DNA from 3 places in the Streptomyces luteoverticillatus genome. Region 2 is predicted to be linked to each of the others. Evidence: predicted binding sites of a transcription regulator. Region 2 holds the regulator's gene; each other region holds the start of a gene.
What was found. Region 2 encodes HrcA, which represses chaperone genes, less so after heat shock. Its sites were predicted from a motif close to TTNGCACTCNGNNNNNCNGAGTGCNAA; they were not measured.
Positions count from the first base shown of each region.

Region 1: the regulator HrcA is predicted to act here: its motif matches at 2,106-2,132, upstream of groES (co-chaperone GroES).
Region 3: the regulator HrcA is predicted to act here: its motif matches at 1,952-1,978, upstream of groL (chaperonin GroEL).

Region 1 is NZ_CP034587.1:3,137,700-3,142,003, forward strand. It holds gene groL (chaperonin GroEL) at 1-1,528, opposite strand, end outside; gene groES (co-chaperone GroES) at 1,648-1,956, opposite strand; gene EKH77_RS13555 (polysaccharide deacetylase family protein) at 2,209-3,078, opposite strand; gene EKH77_RS13560 (class I SAM-dependent methyltransferase) at 3,175-4,304, shown strand, end outside.
Region 2 is NZ_CP034587.1:2,364,580-2,368,883, forward strand. It holds gene dnaJ (molecular chaperone DnaJ) at 101-1,240, opposite strand; gene hrcA (heat-inducible transcriptional repressor HrcA) at 1,241-2,257, opposite strand; gene EKH77_RS10170 (MBL fold metallo-hydrolase) at 2,488-3,231, shown strand; gene EKH77_RS10175 (DUF3097 domain-containing protein) at 3,265-4,092, shown strand; gene hemW (radical SAM family heme chaperone HemW) at 4,243-4,304, opposite strand, start outside.
Region 3 is NZ_CP034587.1:4,232,811-4,237,114, reverse strand. It holds gene EKH77_RS18820 (DNA repair helicase XPB) at 1-9, opposite strand, end outside; gene groL (chaperonin GroEL) at 203-1,825, opposite strand; gene EKH77_RS18810 (cold-shock protein) at 2,166-2,369, opposite strand; gene EKH77_RS18805 (MoaD/ThiS family protein) at 2,841-3,116, opposite strand; gene thrC (threonine synthase) at 3,223-4,304, opposite strand, start outside.

The sequences.
Region 1 (4,304 bases), 770 kb from region 2:
TGGACGCGGCGTTCTCCAGGGCGGAGCGGGTGACCTTGACCGGGTCGATGACGCCGGCCTTCACCAGGTCGCCGTACTCGCCGGTCGCGGCGTTGAAGCCCTGGCCCGCCTCGAGCTCGGCCACCTTGGAGGTGATGACGTAGCCCTCGAGGCCGGCGTTCTCGGCGATCCAGCGCAGCGGCTCGACGGCGGCGCGGCGGACGACGGCGACACCGGTGGCCTCGTCGCCCTCCTTGCCCAGGTTGCCCTCGAGGATCTTGACGGCGTGGACCAGCGCGGAGCCACCACCGGAGACGATGCCCTCCTCGACCGCGGCGCGGGTCGCGGAGATGGCGTCCTCCAGACGGTGCTTGCGCTCCTTGAGCTCGACCTCGGTGGCCGCGCCCACGCGGATGACGCAGACGCCACCGGCGAGCTTGGCGAGGCGCTCCTGGAGCTTCTCGCGGTCCCAGTCCGAGTCGGTGGTCTCGATCTCGGCCTTGATCTGGGCGACGCGGCCCTGGACGTCCTCGCTGTTGCCGCCGCCGTCGACGATCGTGGTGTCGTCCTTGGTGACGGTCACGCGGCGGGCGGTGCCCAGCACGTCCAGGCCGACCTGGTCGAGCTTGAGGCCGACCTCCTCGGCGATGACCGTGCCACCGGTGAGGGTGGCCATGTCGCCCAGCATCGCCTTGCGGCGGTCGCCGAAGCCCGGGGCCTTGACGGCCACGGCGTTGAAGGTGCCACGGATCTTGTTCACGACCAGGGTCGACAGGGCCTCGCCCTCGACGTCCTCGGCGATGATCAGCAGCGGCTTGGAGCCACCGGCCTGGATGATCTTCTCCAGCAGCGGGAGGAGGTCCTGGATGGCGGAGATCTTGCCCTGGTGGATCAGGATGTACGGGTCGTCGAGGACGGCCTCCATACGCTCCTGGTCGGTCACCATGTACGGCGAGAGGTAACCCTTGTCGAAGGCCATGCCCTCGGTGAAGTCCAGCTCCAGACCGAAGGTGTTGGACTCCTCGACGGTGATGACACCGTCCTTGCCGACCTTGTCCATGGCCTCGGCGATCAGCTCGCCGACCTGCTTGTCCTGCGCGGACAGCGCGGCGACGGCGGCGATGTCGGCCTTGTCCTCGATCGGACGGGCGGTGGCCAGAAGCTCCTCGGAGACGGCCTTGACGGCGGCGTCGATGCCCTTCTTCAGGGAGGCCGGGGAGGCGCCGGCGGCGACGTTGCGCAGACCCTCGCGGACCAGCGCCTGGGCCAGCACGGTGGCGGTGGTGGTGCCGTCACCCGCGATGTCGTTGGTCTTGGTCGCCACCTCCTTGACGAGCTGGGCGCCCAGGTTCTCGTACGCGTCGTCGAGCTCGACCTCGCGGGCGATGGTGACACCGTCGTTGGTGATGGTGGGGGCGCCGAACTTCTTGTCGATGACGACGTTGCGGCCCTTGGGGCCGATCGTCACCTTCACGGTGTCGGCGAGCTTGTTGACGCCGCGCTCAAGGGCGCGACGGGCGTCCTCGTCGAACTTCAGGGTCTTGGCCATGGGGTACGTATCCTTCGCCGGGTCTCAAAACGAACCGCGCCCCCGGCGCCCGGCTGTGCAGGCACGGGAACCAGGGGCACTGTTCACAAGCTTCGAAGGCTCACAGAGCCTCGGGTGAACTACTTCTCGATGATCGCGAGAACGTCGCGAGCCGAGAGGACGAGGTACTCGTCACCGTTGTACTTCACCTCGGTGCCGCCGTACTTGCTGTAGAGCACGACGTCACCGACCTTGACGTCGAGCGGCAGGCGCTCGCCGTTCTCGAAGCGGCCCGGGCCCACGGCCAGGACAGCGCCCTCCTGGGGCTTCTCCTTGGCGGTGTCCGGAATGACCAGGCCGGAGGCCGTGGTCTGCTCGGCGTCGAGCGGCTGGACCACGATGCGGTCCTCAAGCGGCTTGATGGCAACCTTGGAGCTGGCGGTCGTCACGATCCGACCTCCCCCTTCGGAGATCTCACGGGGTTAACTGTCTGAGGTGGCGACCAGGAGTCCCGTCGTCGCGGGTGCCGGAACGTGCCCGTCGCTACGTTTGGCACTCACCGGTGGAGAGTGCCAACGGAGCCGAGACTATGACGCGGTTAGCACTCGGTCAAGCGGAGTGCCAATTCGGCGTGCGGCGAGCTTTGATCTACCCCGTGGGCGGAGCCGTACTCCTGCGGGACGCGGCCCGGCTCCCGCGCACTACAGATAGTCCTCCAGACGGGCCACCGTGAAGCCCTGCGCCTGAATGCTGCGCAGCATGTTGGTGACCATCCGGGTCATCGTGGTGCCCTTGAGCTCCTGGGGCCCGCGGAAGTGGGCCAGGACGATGTCGCCGGGCCGGAGCCCGTTTCCCTCCGCGTAGCGCATGTCGTTGATCTGCATCGTCGCCTCCCACAGCACGACCGCGCGCACCCCGCAGCCGGCCGCGGCGGTGAGCGTGGCGTCGTTGTAGTTGCCGTAGGGCGGGCGGAAGAGGGCCGGGCGGCTGCCGAACCGCTTCTGAAGGGAGTCCTGCTGCCCGCAGATCTCGCGCTTCTGCGCCTCGGCGGAGAGGGTGCGCAGGTTGGGGTGGGAGAGGGTGTGGTTGTCGATGCCGTTGCCGAGGGCGCGGAGCTTGTCGAAGTAGCCGTAGCCGGCGCCCGCGCGGGCGATGTCGTCCGTCAGGAACATCGTGAACGGCACCTTGAGGTCCGCCGCCATCCTCAGGAACTCCGGGTCCTTCTCGGCCCCGTCGTCGAAGGTCACGAAGACGACCTTGTCCTGCGTGGGAATGCGCCGGATGATCTGCGGCTTCTCGCCTGCCCTGAACCCGTCGGTGAGCTTCTTCGCGGGCGGGGCCGGGGGCGCGGCCAGCGGCTTGTCCAGGCCCCAGCGGCGGTACGCACCGGGGTCGGCCGGTGAGGCGGTGGCGGGCGCGGTGGGCGTCCCGGCCGCCTTGTGCGGCTTCCCCGGGCCGCCGGAGGAGGAGCCGGAGCATCCGGCCAGAGCACCGGTCAGGACGCCGGTCAGCAGCAGCGCGGCGGAGGCGAGGGCGGCGGCGCGTATTCGGCCGGAAACAGACGGGCTCACAGGGCTCACACACCCGATTCTTGTTCATCCGTTCGAAGACCGCACGGGCCCCCTCACCCTCCTCCGGCTCACCGCCCTACGAGGAGTGGCGCGAGAATGAGACACGTGCCCGCACCGAACGCCCCCGCCACCGACGCCTTCGTCGCCCTCCTCACCGACGAGGGCCGCGCCCTCCTCGACGAGCTGCGCGACCACGACCCCGCCCAGGAGCTCGCCACGGCGACCCGGCTGCGCCGCGACCACCCCGCCGACCTGGTGTCGGCGGCACTGGGACAGGCCCGGCTGCGGCAGCGCGCGGTCGCCAAGTTCGGCGCCGAGGACGCGTACCGCATGTTCTTCACCCCGAACGGCGTCGAGCAGGCCACCCGGGCCGGTGTCGCCGCCTACCGGGCCCGGCGCTTCGCCGCCCTCGGCGTGCGCCGGCTGGCCGATCTGTGCTGTGGCATCGGCGGCGACGCGATCGCGCTGGCACGCGCCGGCATCGAGGTGCTGGCCGTCGACCGCGACCCCCTGACCTGCGAGGTCGTCCGCGCGAACGCGGCCGCCCTGGGCCTGGCCGAGCTGATCGAGGTGCGCTGCGCGGATGTCACCGAGGTCGACACCTCGTCGTACGACGCCGTGTTCGTGGACCCGGCGCGGCGCGGCGGCCGGGGCCGGATCTTCGACCCGGAGGCTTACTCGCCCCCGCTGTCCTGGGCGGTCGAGGCGGCCCGCAAGGCCCCGCACGCCGCGCTGAAGATCGCTCCCGGGGTGCCGCACGAGGCGATCCCCGAGGACGCGGAGGCCGAGTGGATCTCGGACGGCGGTGACGTGAAGGAGGCCGTGCTGTGGTTCGGCACGGACCCCGGCACGCACCGGGCGACCCTGCTGCCGGGCGGCGCGTCCCTGGTGGGGCGCGGTCTGCCGGACCCGGCCGTGCGGCCCGTGGGCCGCTACCTCTACGAACCGGACGGCGCGGTCATCCGCGCCCACCTGGTGGCGGAGGCCGCGACGGAGCTGGGCGACGGCGGGCTGATCGACGAGACGATCGCGTATGTGACGAGCGACGAGCTGCGGGCTTCCGCCTACGCGGCGGCGTACGAGATCACGGACGTGCTGCCGTTCAACCTGAAGAAGCTCAAGGCGATCGTCCGGGAGCGCGGGATCGGGGTCGCCGTCATCAAGAAGCGGGGCTCGGCGGTGGAGCCGGAGGAACTCCGCAAGAAGCTCAAGCTCGCGGGTGCGAA
Region 2 (4,304 bases):
AACGGCCGTTGAACGCGCCCTTCAGTCGCGAGAACAGACCCTGCTGTCCCGGCTTGCTGTGCTTGCCCGGGGGGCGACCCCCGGACCCCCAGCCAGGCGCCTACCGCCCGTTGAACGCGTCCTTCAGCCGCGAGAACAGACCCTGCTGCCCCGGCTTGAACTCGCCCGTCGGGCGCTCCTCGTTGCGCATCTTGGCGAGCTGGCGCAGCAGTTCCTCCTGCTGCGGGTCCAGCTTGGTCGGCGTGGTCACCTCGACGTGGACGACGAGGTCACCGCGGCCGCCGCCGCGCAGGTGGGTGACGCCCCGCTGGTGGAGCGGGATCGACTGGCCGGACTGGGTGCCCGGGCGGATGTCGATCTCCTCGACGCCGTCCAGGGTCTCCAGCGGCACCTTCGTGCCGAGCGCCGCCGCCGTCATCGGGATGGTGACCGTGCAGTGGAGGTCGTCACCGCGACGCTGGAACATCGGGTGCGGCTTCTCGTGGATCTCCACGTAGAGGTCGCCGGCGGGGCCGCCGCCGGGGCCGACCTCGCCCTCGCCCGCGAGCTGGATCCGGGTGCCGTTGTCGACACCGGCGGGGATCTTCACCGTCAGGTTCCGCCGGGACCGGACGCGGCCGTCGCCGGCGCACTCCGGGCACGGGGTCGGCACGACCGTGCCGAAGCCCTGGCACTGGGGGCAGGGGCGGGACGTCATGACCTGGCCCAGGAAGGACCGGGTGACCTGGGAGACCTCGCCGCGGCCGCGGCACATGTCACAGGTCTGCGCGGACGTGCCCGGGGCCGCGCCCTCGCCGCTGCACGTGGTGCAGACGACGGCGGTGTCGACCTGGATGTCCTTGGTGGTGCCGAAGGCCGCCTCGCTCAGGGTGACCTCGAGACGGATCATGGCGTCCTGGCCGCGGCGCGTCCGCGAGCGCGGACCGCGCTGCGAGGCCTGGCCGAAGAAGGCGTCCATGATGTCGGAGAAGTTGCCGAAGCCCGCGCCGCCGAAGCCGCCACCGGCACCCGCGCCGCCCGAGGAGGACAGCGGGTCGCCGCCGAGGTCGTAGACCTGCTTCTTCTGCGGGTCGGAGAGCACCTCGTAAGCGGCGTTGATCTCCTTGAACCGCTCCTGGGTCTTCGGGTCCGGATTGACGTCCGGGTGGAGCTCTCGCGCGAGACGGCGGAAGGCCTTCTTGATCTCGTCCGCGGAGGCGTCGCGGCGGACGCCCAGGATCGCGTAGTAATCCGTGGCCACTTACGACTCCGCCAGGATCTGTCCGACGTAACGTGCCACTGCGCGTACCGCTCCCATCGTTCCGGGGTAGTCCATGCGGGTCGGTCCGACCACGCCGAGTTTGGCGACGGCCTCGCCGCCCGAACCGTAGCCGACGGCGACGACGGATGTGGAGTTCAGCCCCTCATGGGCGTTCTCGTGACCGATGCGCACGGTCATCTCCGAGTCCTTGGCCTCGCCGAGCAGCTTGAGCAGCACGACCTGCTCCTCCAGCGCCTCCAGCACGGGCCGGATCACCAGCGGGAAGTCATGACCGAAACGAGTGAGATTGGCGGTGCCGCCGATCATCAGCCGCTCCTCGGTCTCCTCGACCAGCGTTTCCAGCAGGACCGAGAGGACTGTGGAAACGGTTCCGCGATCATCCTTCTCGAACGACTCGGGGAGGTCCTGCACCAGCTGCGGCACGTCCGAGAACCGGCGGCCCACGACGCGGCTGTTCAGCCGCGCGCGCAGATCCGCCAGCGCGTTCTCACCGACCGGCGCCGGGCAGTCGACCATGCGCTGCTCGACCCGCCCGGTGTCGGTGATCAGGACGAGCATCACCCGGGCCGGGGCCAGGGACAACAGCTCCACATGACGCACCGTCGAACGGGTCAGCGAGGGGTACTGCACCACCGCGACCTGACGCGTCAGCTGCGCCAGCAGCCGGACGGTCCGGGCCACCACGTCGTCCAGGTCGACGGCGCCGTCCAGGAAGTTGTGGATGGCGCGCCGCTCCGGCGTCGACAGGGGCTTGACGCCCGCGAGCCTGTCGACGAAGAGGCGGTAGCCCTTGTCGGTCGGAATGCGGCCGGCGCTGGTGTGAGGCTGGGCGATATAGCCCTCCTCCTCCAGCGCGGCCATGTCGTTGCGCACGGTGGCCGGGGAGACCCCCAGCCGGTGCCGCTCGGTGAGCGCCTTGGAGCCGACGGGCTCCTCGGTGCCGACGTAGTCCTGGACGATCGCGCGCAACACCTCGAGCCTGCGTTCGCTCAGCATCTCGCGCGCACCTCCAGTCCAGTGGTCCAGCCGTCGTACGACCGTACGGTTCTACGGTTTCTTACCGGGTCTCACAGGGTCTTCACCCCTGGCACTCAATGGTCACGAGTGCCAGATCCCTCCAGCCAGTGTACGGCCGGGCCCCACGGCCAGGGCAAGGGCCGTCCTCGCCGCGAGCCAGCGGCCGCCCGCAGCAGGCAACCGTACCGCTCTGCCGCTAGCGTCGCGGTATGCAGACGCGAGGGGATGCCGGCACCGCGCACGCCGGTGGGGAGCACTGGGAACGGCTCGCGCCCGGAGTCGTACGCCGCAGGTTGCCGGGCTGGGACGCGACCGTCGGGGCGATCGCGGGGGCGGACGGCGTGCTCGTCGTCGACACGGGCTCGTCACTCCACGAAGGGGTGGAGATCCGCCGCGAGGTGCAGGAGCTCTTCGGGCTCCCCGTGACGCACATCGCACTCACCCACCCCCACTTCGACCACGTCCTGGGCACGGCCGCGTTCTCCGGCGTCCAGGTGTACGCGGCGGTGGGCACCGAGGAGCTGCTGGCGCGGGAGCGGGAGGAGCTGCGGCACGACGCGGTCCGGCACGGCATGGACCCCGACACCGCCGCCGAGGCCGTGGACCTCCTCGTCCTCCCCCACCACCCGGTGTCCGGGGAGCTCACCGTCGACCTGGGCGGCGGGCGGCGGGTGCTGCTCGCCAACATCGGCCCCGGGCACACGGCGCACGACCTGGCCGCGCTGGTCGCGGGGGAACGCGAGGTCGTCTTCTGCGGCGACGTCGTCGAGGAGTCCGGCGAGCCGCAGGCGGGCCCGGACGCCCTCCCCCACGCCTGGCCGGCGGCCCTGGACCGGCTGCTGTCCCTCGGCGGGGACGACGCGCTGTACGTGCCGGGGCACGGCGCGGTCGTGGACGCGGCGTTCGTACGGGCGCAGCGCGACGCGCTGGCGGGGCGCTTCGGCGTGTCGTGACGGTGGTGTGGATCTTGAACCACAATGGCCCGCATGTGGAGCAAGCGGTACAGCCCTGATCTCACTCCTCCGTGGAAGCGGTCCGCTCCCGTCCCCGAGATCCCGGCGGAGCCGGATCTCGTGGTCGAGGAGGTCACGACCGGTTTCTGCGGGGCGGTGATCCGCTGCGAGAAGACGGCCCAGGGGCCGACGGTGACGCTGGAGGACCGCTTCGGCAAGTGCCGGGTGTTCCCCATGGAGCCGCGCGGGTTCCTGCTGGACGGCCGGGTCGTCACCCTCGTCCGCCCGGCCCCCGCTCCCCCGGCGGCCCCCGCCCGCACCGCCTCCGGCTCCCTCGCCGTCCCCGGCGCCCGCGCCCGCGTCGCCCGCGCGGGCCGCATCTACGTCGAGGGCCGCCACGACGCGGAGCTCGTGGAACGGGTGTGGGGTGACGACCTGCGCGTCGAGGGCGTCGTCGTCGAATACCTCGAGGGCGTCGACGACCTCCCGTCGATCGTCCGCTCCTTCGGCCCGGGGCCCGACGCGCGCCTGGGCGTCCTGGTCGACCACCTCGTCCCGGGCTCGAAGGAGTCACGGATCGCGGCGGAGGTGACGGCGGAGTCCCCGCACGTGCTGGTCGTGGGTCACCCGTACGTGGACGTCTGGGAGGCCGTGAAGCCGGCGTCGGTGGGGATCCCGGGGTGGCCGACGGTGCCGCGGGGGATGGACTGGAAGACGGGGGTGTGCCGGGGGCTGGGGTGGCCGGAGAACACGGGTGCGGCGTGGCAGCGGATCCTGTCCGGCGTGCGGAGCTATAAGGACCTGGAGCCGGCGCTCCTCGGCCGGGTCGAGGAGCTGATCGACTTCGTGACTGTCCCCTGACCCGCCCCTTCCCGAAACCGGGGCTCCGCCCCGGACCCCGGTCCTCAAACGCCGGACGGGCTGAAATCAGCCCGTCCGGCGTTTGAGGACAAGCGGGGGTTCTAGGGGGCGGCAGCCTCCTAGGAAACGGTGAAAGGGCGGGGCTGGGGCTCAGTCCACCAGGTCGCGGACGACCGCGTCGGCCAGCAGACGACCCCGCAGGGTCAGCGCGG
Region 3 (4,304 bases), 1.9 Mb from region 2:
TCCGCTCACGCCTCGGCCTTCCGCTCTCCTCGGTCCCGCCCGTGGTGCGGGACAAGCTTCCAGTGTCCCTTATTCACCGCCGACGGGTGGGGCCGCCCGAAAAGGCCCCGGGCCCGGGCCCCGGAAACGCCACCGGGGCGGCACCCCCGTGAGGGTGCCGCCCCGGTGGACCGCAGGACGGTCGATCAACCTGTCAGGTCGATCAGAAGTCCATGTCACCGCCCGGCATGCCGCCCGGAGCGGCCGCGGCGGCCTTCTCCGGCTTGTCGGCGATGACGGCCTCGGTGGTCAGGAACAGCGCGGCGATGGACGCGGCGTTCTGCAGGGCGGAGCGGGTGACCTTCGCCGGGTCGATGATGCCCTCGGCGATCATGTCGACGTACTCGCCCGTGGCGGCGTTGAGGCCGTGGCCCGGGGTCAGGTTGCGCACCTTCTCCACGATGACGCCGCCCTCGAGGCCGGCGTTCACGGAGATCTGCTTCAGCGGGGCCTCCAGGGCCAGCTTCACAGCGGCGGCACCGGTGGCCTCGTCGCCCTCGAGCTCGAGCTTCTCGAAGACCGAGGAAGCCTGGAGCAGGGCCACGCCACCACCGGCGACGATGCCCTCCTCGACGGCGGCCTTGGCGTTGCGGACGGCGTCCTCGATGCGGTGCTTGCGCTCCTTGAGCTCCACCTCGGTGGCGGCACCGGCCTTGATGACGGCCACGCCGCCGGCCAGCTTCGCCAGGCGCTCCTGGAGCTTCTCGCGGTCGTAGTCCGAGTCGCTGTTCTCGATCTCGGCGCGGATCTGGTTGACGCGGCCCTGGACCTGCTCGCTGTCACCGGCACCGTCGACGATGGTCGTCTCGTCCTTGGTGATGACGACCTTGCGGGCGCGGCCGAGCAGGTCGAGACCGGCGTTCTCCAGCTTGAGGCCGACCTCCTCGGAGATGACCGTGCCACCGGTGAGGATGGCGATGTCGCCCAGCATGGCCTTGCGGCGGTCGCCGAAGCCCGGGGCCTTGACGGCGACGGACTTGAAGGTGCCGCGGATCTTGTTGACGACCAGGGTCGACAGGGCCTCGCCCTCGACGTCCTCGGCGATGATCAGCAGCGGCTTGCCGGACTGCATGACCTTCTCGAGGAGCGGCAGCAGGTCCTTGACCGAGCTGATCTTCGAGTTGACGATCAGGATGTACGGGTCCTCGAGCGAGGCCTCCATACGCTCCATGTCGGTGGCGAAGTACGCCGAGATGTAGCCCTTGTCGAAGCGCATACCCTCGGTGAGCTCCAGCTCCAGACCGAAGGTCTGGGACTCCTCGACGGTGATGACGCCTTCCTTGCCGACCTTGTCCATGGCCTCGGCGATGAGCTCGCCGATCTGGGTGTCGGCGGCGGAGATGGAGGCGGTGGAGGCGATCTGCTCCTTGGTCTCCACGTCCTTGGCCTGCTCGAGCAGGGCGGCGGAGACGGCCTCGACGGCCTTCTCGATACCGCGCTTCAGGGCCATCGGGTTGGCACCGGCGGCCACGTTGCGCAGGCCCTCGCGGACGAGCGCCTGGGCGAGGACGGTCGCGGTCGTCGTGCCGTCACCGGCGACGTCGTCCGTCTTCTTCGCGACCTCCTTGACCAGCTCGGCGCCGATCTTCTCGTACGGGTCCTCGAGCTCGATCTCCTTGGCGATGGACACACCATCGTTGGTGATCGTGGGGGCGCCCCACTTCTTCTCGAGGACGACGTTCCGGCCCTTGGGGCCGAGGGTGACCTTGACGGCGTCGGCGAGCTGGTTCATCCCGCGCTCGAGACCGCGCCGTGCCTCCTCGTCGAACGCGATGATCTTGGCCATGTGAAGTGGTCCTCCCAGGACGGGGTGGAGACTGCTCCGGACCGCGCTGGTGCCCGCGACGGACGGCCTGCGTGCCTCGCGGTTCCTTGCCCCGCTTGGCTCGCCGACCTCACCGACGGTCCAAATCTGTCACTCTCACTCGGAGAGTGCTAAGCCCAATGATTAGCACTCGACCCCTGCGAGTGCAAGCGCCTCACACCAACCTGCCCCGTGCCGGATGACCCCACACCTGGACGTGCCCGGAGGCGACCCGGACCTGACGCGGACGCGCGAGGGGCCCGCGTCGTGGAGACGCGGGCCCCTCGGCGAGCTGAGTGAGCCGGTGGTCGATGCGCGCCGGTCAGGCGGTCACCTTGACCATGTCCGCCTGCGGCCCCTTCTGGCCCTGCGAGATTTCGAACTCGACCCGCTGCCCCTCCTCGAGGGTGCGGTAGCCGTCCATCTGGATCGCGCTGTAGTGGACGAAAACATCCGCACCACCGTCGACCGCGATGAAGCCGTACCCCTTCTCCGCGTTGAACCACTTGACGGTGCCCTGAGCCATGCCTAACTCCCCTATTACTGGCCCTTGCACAGGACCGCACCTCGCGGACCCGGGTCAGACCTCACCCCCAGACAGGATGGGGGTGTGCGCCGGAACGCGTCGACCGCCGCTGAATGTATCTGCACGGATGCCGTCTGCAACAGGTCAGTCGGACGAGAATTCCGGGCGCGGCCGATCGGTTATTACTACCTATTTCGCCAGCTTCTCGGGCAAGTCGGACCGGGCATAACGCAACCAACCCGGCAATTCGTGCACATGTCGTGGGCACAACTTGACGGGTTCTCATATGCGTTCGGCAGTGACACCGGAGGGGGAACGCCCCAACTGTATCGCGGTTCAACAGACGGAATCACCCCGTCCGTTTTACGGGCGGGGTGATTCCGGTGAATTCCGCAGGAACGCTTCGGAAGGGTCGGGCCAAGGGTCCGGCCCCGGGAGGCCTGCCCAGGAAGGGCTTCGGGGCCTCCCCGGTCAGCCGCCGGCGACCGCCGGAATGATCGACACCCCGGCGCCATCCGGAGTGGCTGCTTCCAGTCCGCCCTCGAACCGTACGTCGTCGTCATTGACGTACACATTCACGAAACGGCGCAGCTTTCCGCCCTCGTCGAGAACACGGGCGGCGATTCCGGGGTGGTTCTTCTCCAGGGAGGCGATGACTTCACCGAGAGTGGCTCCCTCGGCGGAAACTTCTGCCTTACCGGAGGTGTAGGTGCGAAGGATGGTGGGAATGCGGACGCTGACGCTCATGGGATCACCTTTGGTTTGAGGTAGTAAACGGCCGGGCAATGGGCCCGCTCGGCAATGGCCTCGCTTAAAGGCCCGTGAGGGGCCTAAAGGCCAGTGAGGCCCCGGCTCAAAGGCCCGCGAGCCCCGCCGTCCGGAACGCGCTCAGCGAAGGCGGAATCGTCGCGGTCGGCCCCGCCGCCACCGCGTCCAGCGTCTTGAGCCCGTCGCCCGTGTTGAGCACGACGGTGGTCAGGGACGGGTCCAGCCGCCCGTCCTCCAGGAGCTTCCGGGTGACCCCGACCGTCACCCCGCCCGCCGTCTCCGCGAAGATCCCCTCCGTCCGGGCCAGCAGCCGGATCGCCTCGACGATCCGCTCGTCGTCCACGTCCTCCACGGCCCCGCTCGTGCGCCGGGCGATGTCGAGCACGTACGGCCCGTCGGCCGGGTTGCCGATGGCCAGGGACTTCGCGATGGTGTCCGGCTTCACCGGCCGCACCACCTCGTGCCCGTCCTTGAAGGCGCGCGAGACCGGCGCGCACCCCTCGGCCTGCGCGCCGAAGATCCGGTACGGGCGGTCCTCGACCAGCCCCAGCGCGACGAGCTCCTTCAGCCCCTTGTCGATCTTCGTCAGCTGCGAGCCCGAGGCGACCGGCACCACGATCTGGTCCGGCAGCCGCCAGCCCAGCTGCTCGCAGATCTCGTACGCGAGGGTCTTGGAGCCCTCCCCGTAGTAGGGCCGCAGATTGACGTTGACGAAGCCCCAGCCCTCGCCCAGCGGGTCGCCGATGAGCTCACTGCAGAAGCGGTTGACGTCGTCGTACGTCCCCTCGATCCCCACCAGCTCGCCGCCGTAGACAGCGGCCATCACAACTTTGCCGGCCTCCAGGTCGTGCGGGATGAAGACACAGGACCGAAGGCCCGCGCGCGCCGCCGCGGCGCCCACCGCTCCGGCAAGGTTCCCCGTCGAGGAGCACGAGAGGGTGGTGAAGCCGAAGGCGCGCGCCGCCTCGACGGCGATGGCGACGACGCGGTCCTTGAAGGAGTGCGTGGGGTTTCCGGAGTCGTCCTTGACGTACAGCCCGCCGGTGACGCCCAGCTCGCGGGCGAGGTTGTCGGCCTTGACGAGCTTGGTGAAGCCGGGGTTGAGGTTCGGCCGGTCCGCGACGTCGGCGGGGACCGGCAGCAGGGGGGCGTAGCGCCAGATGTTCG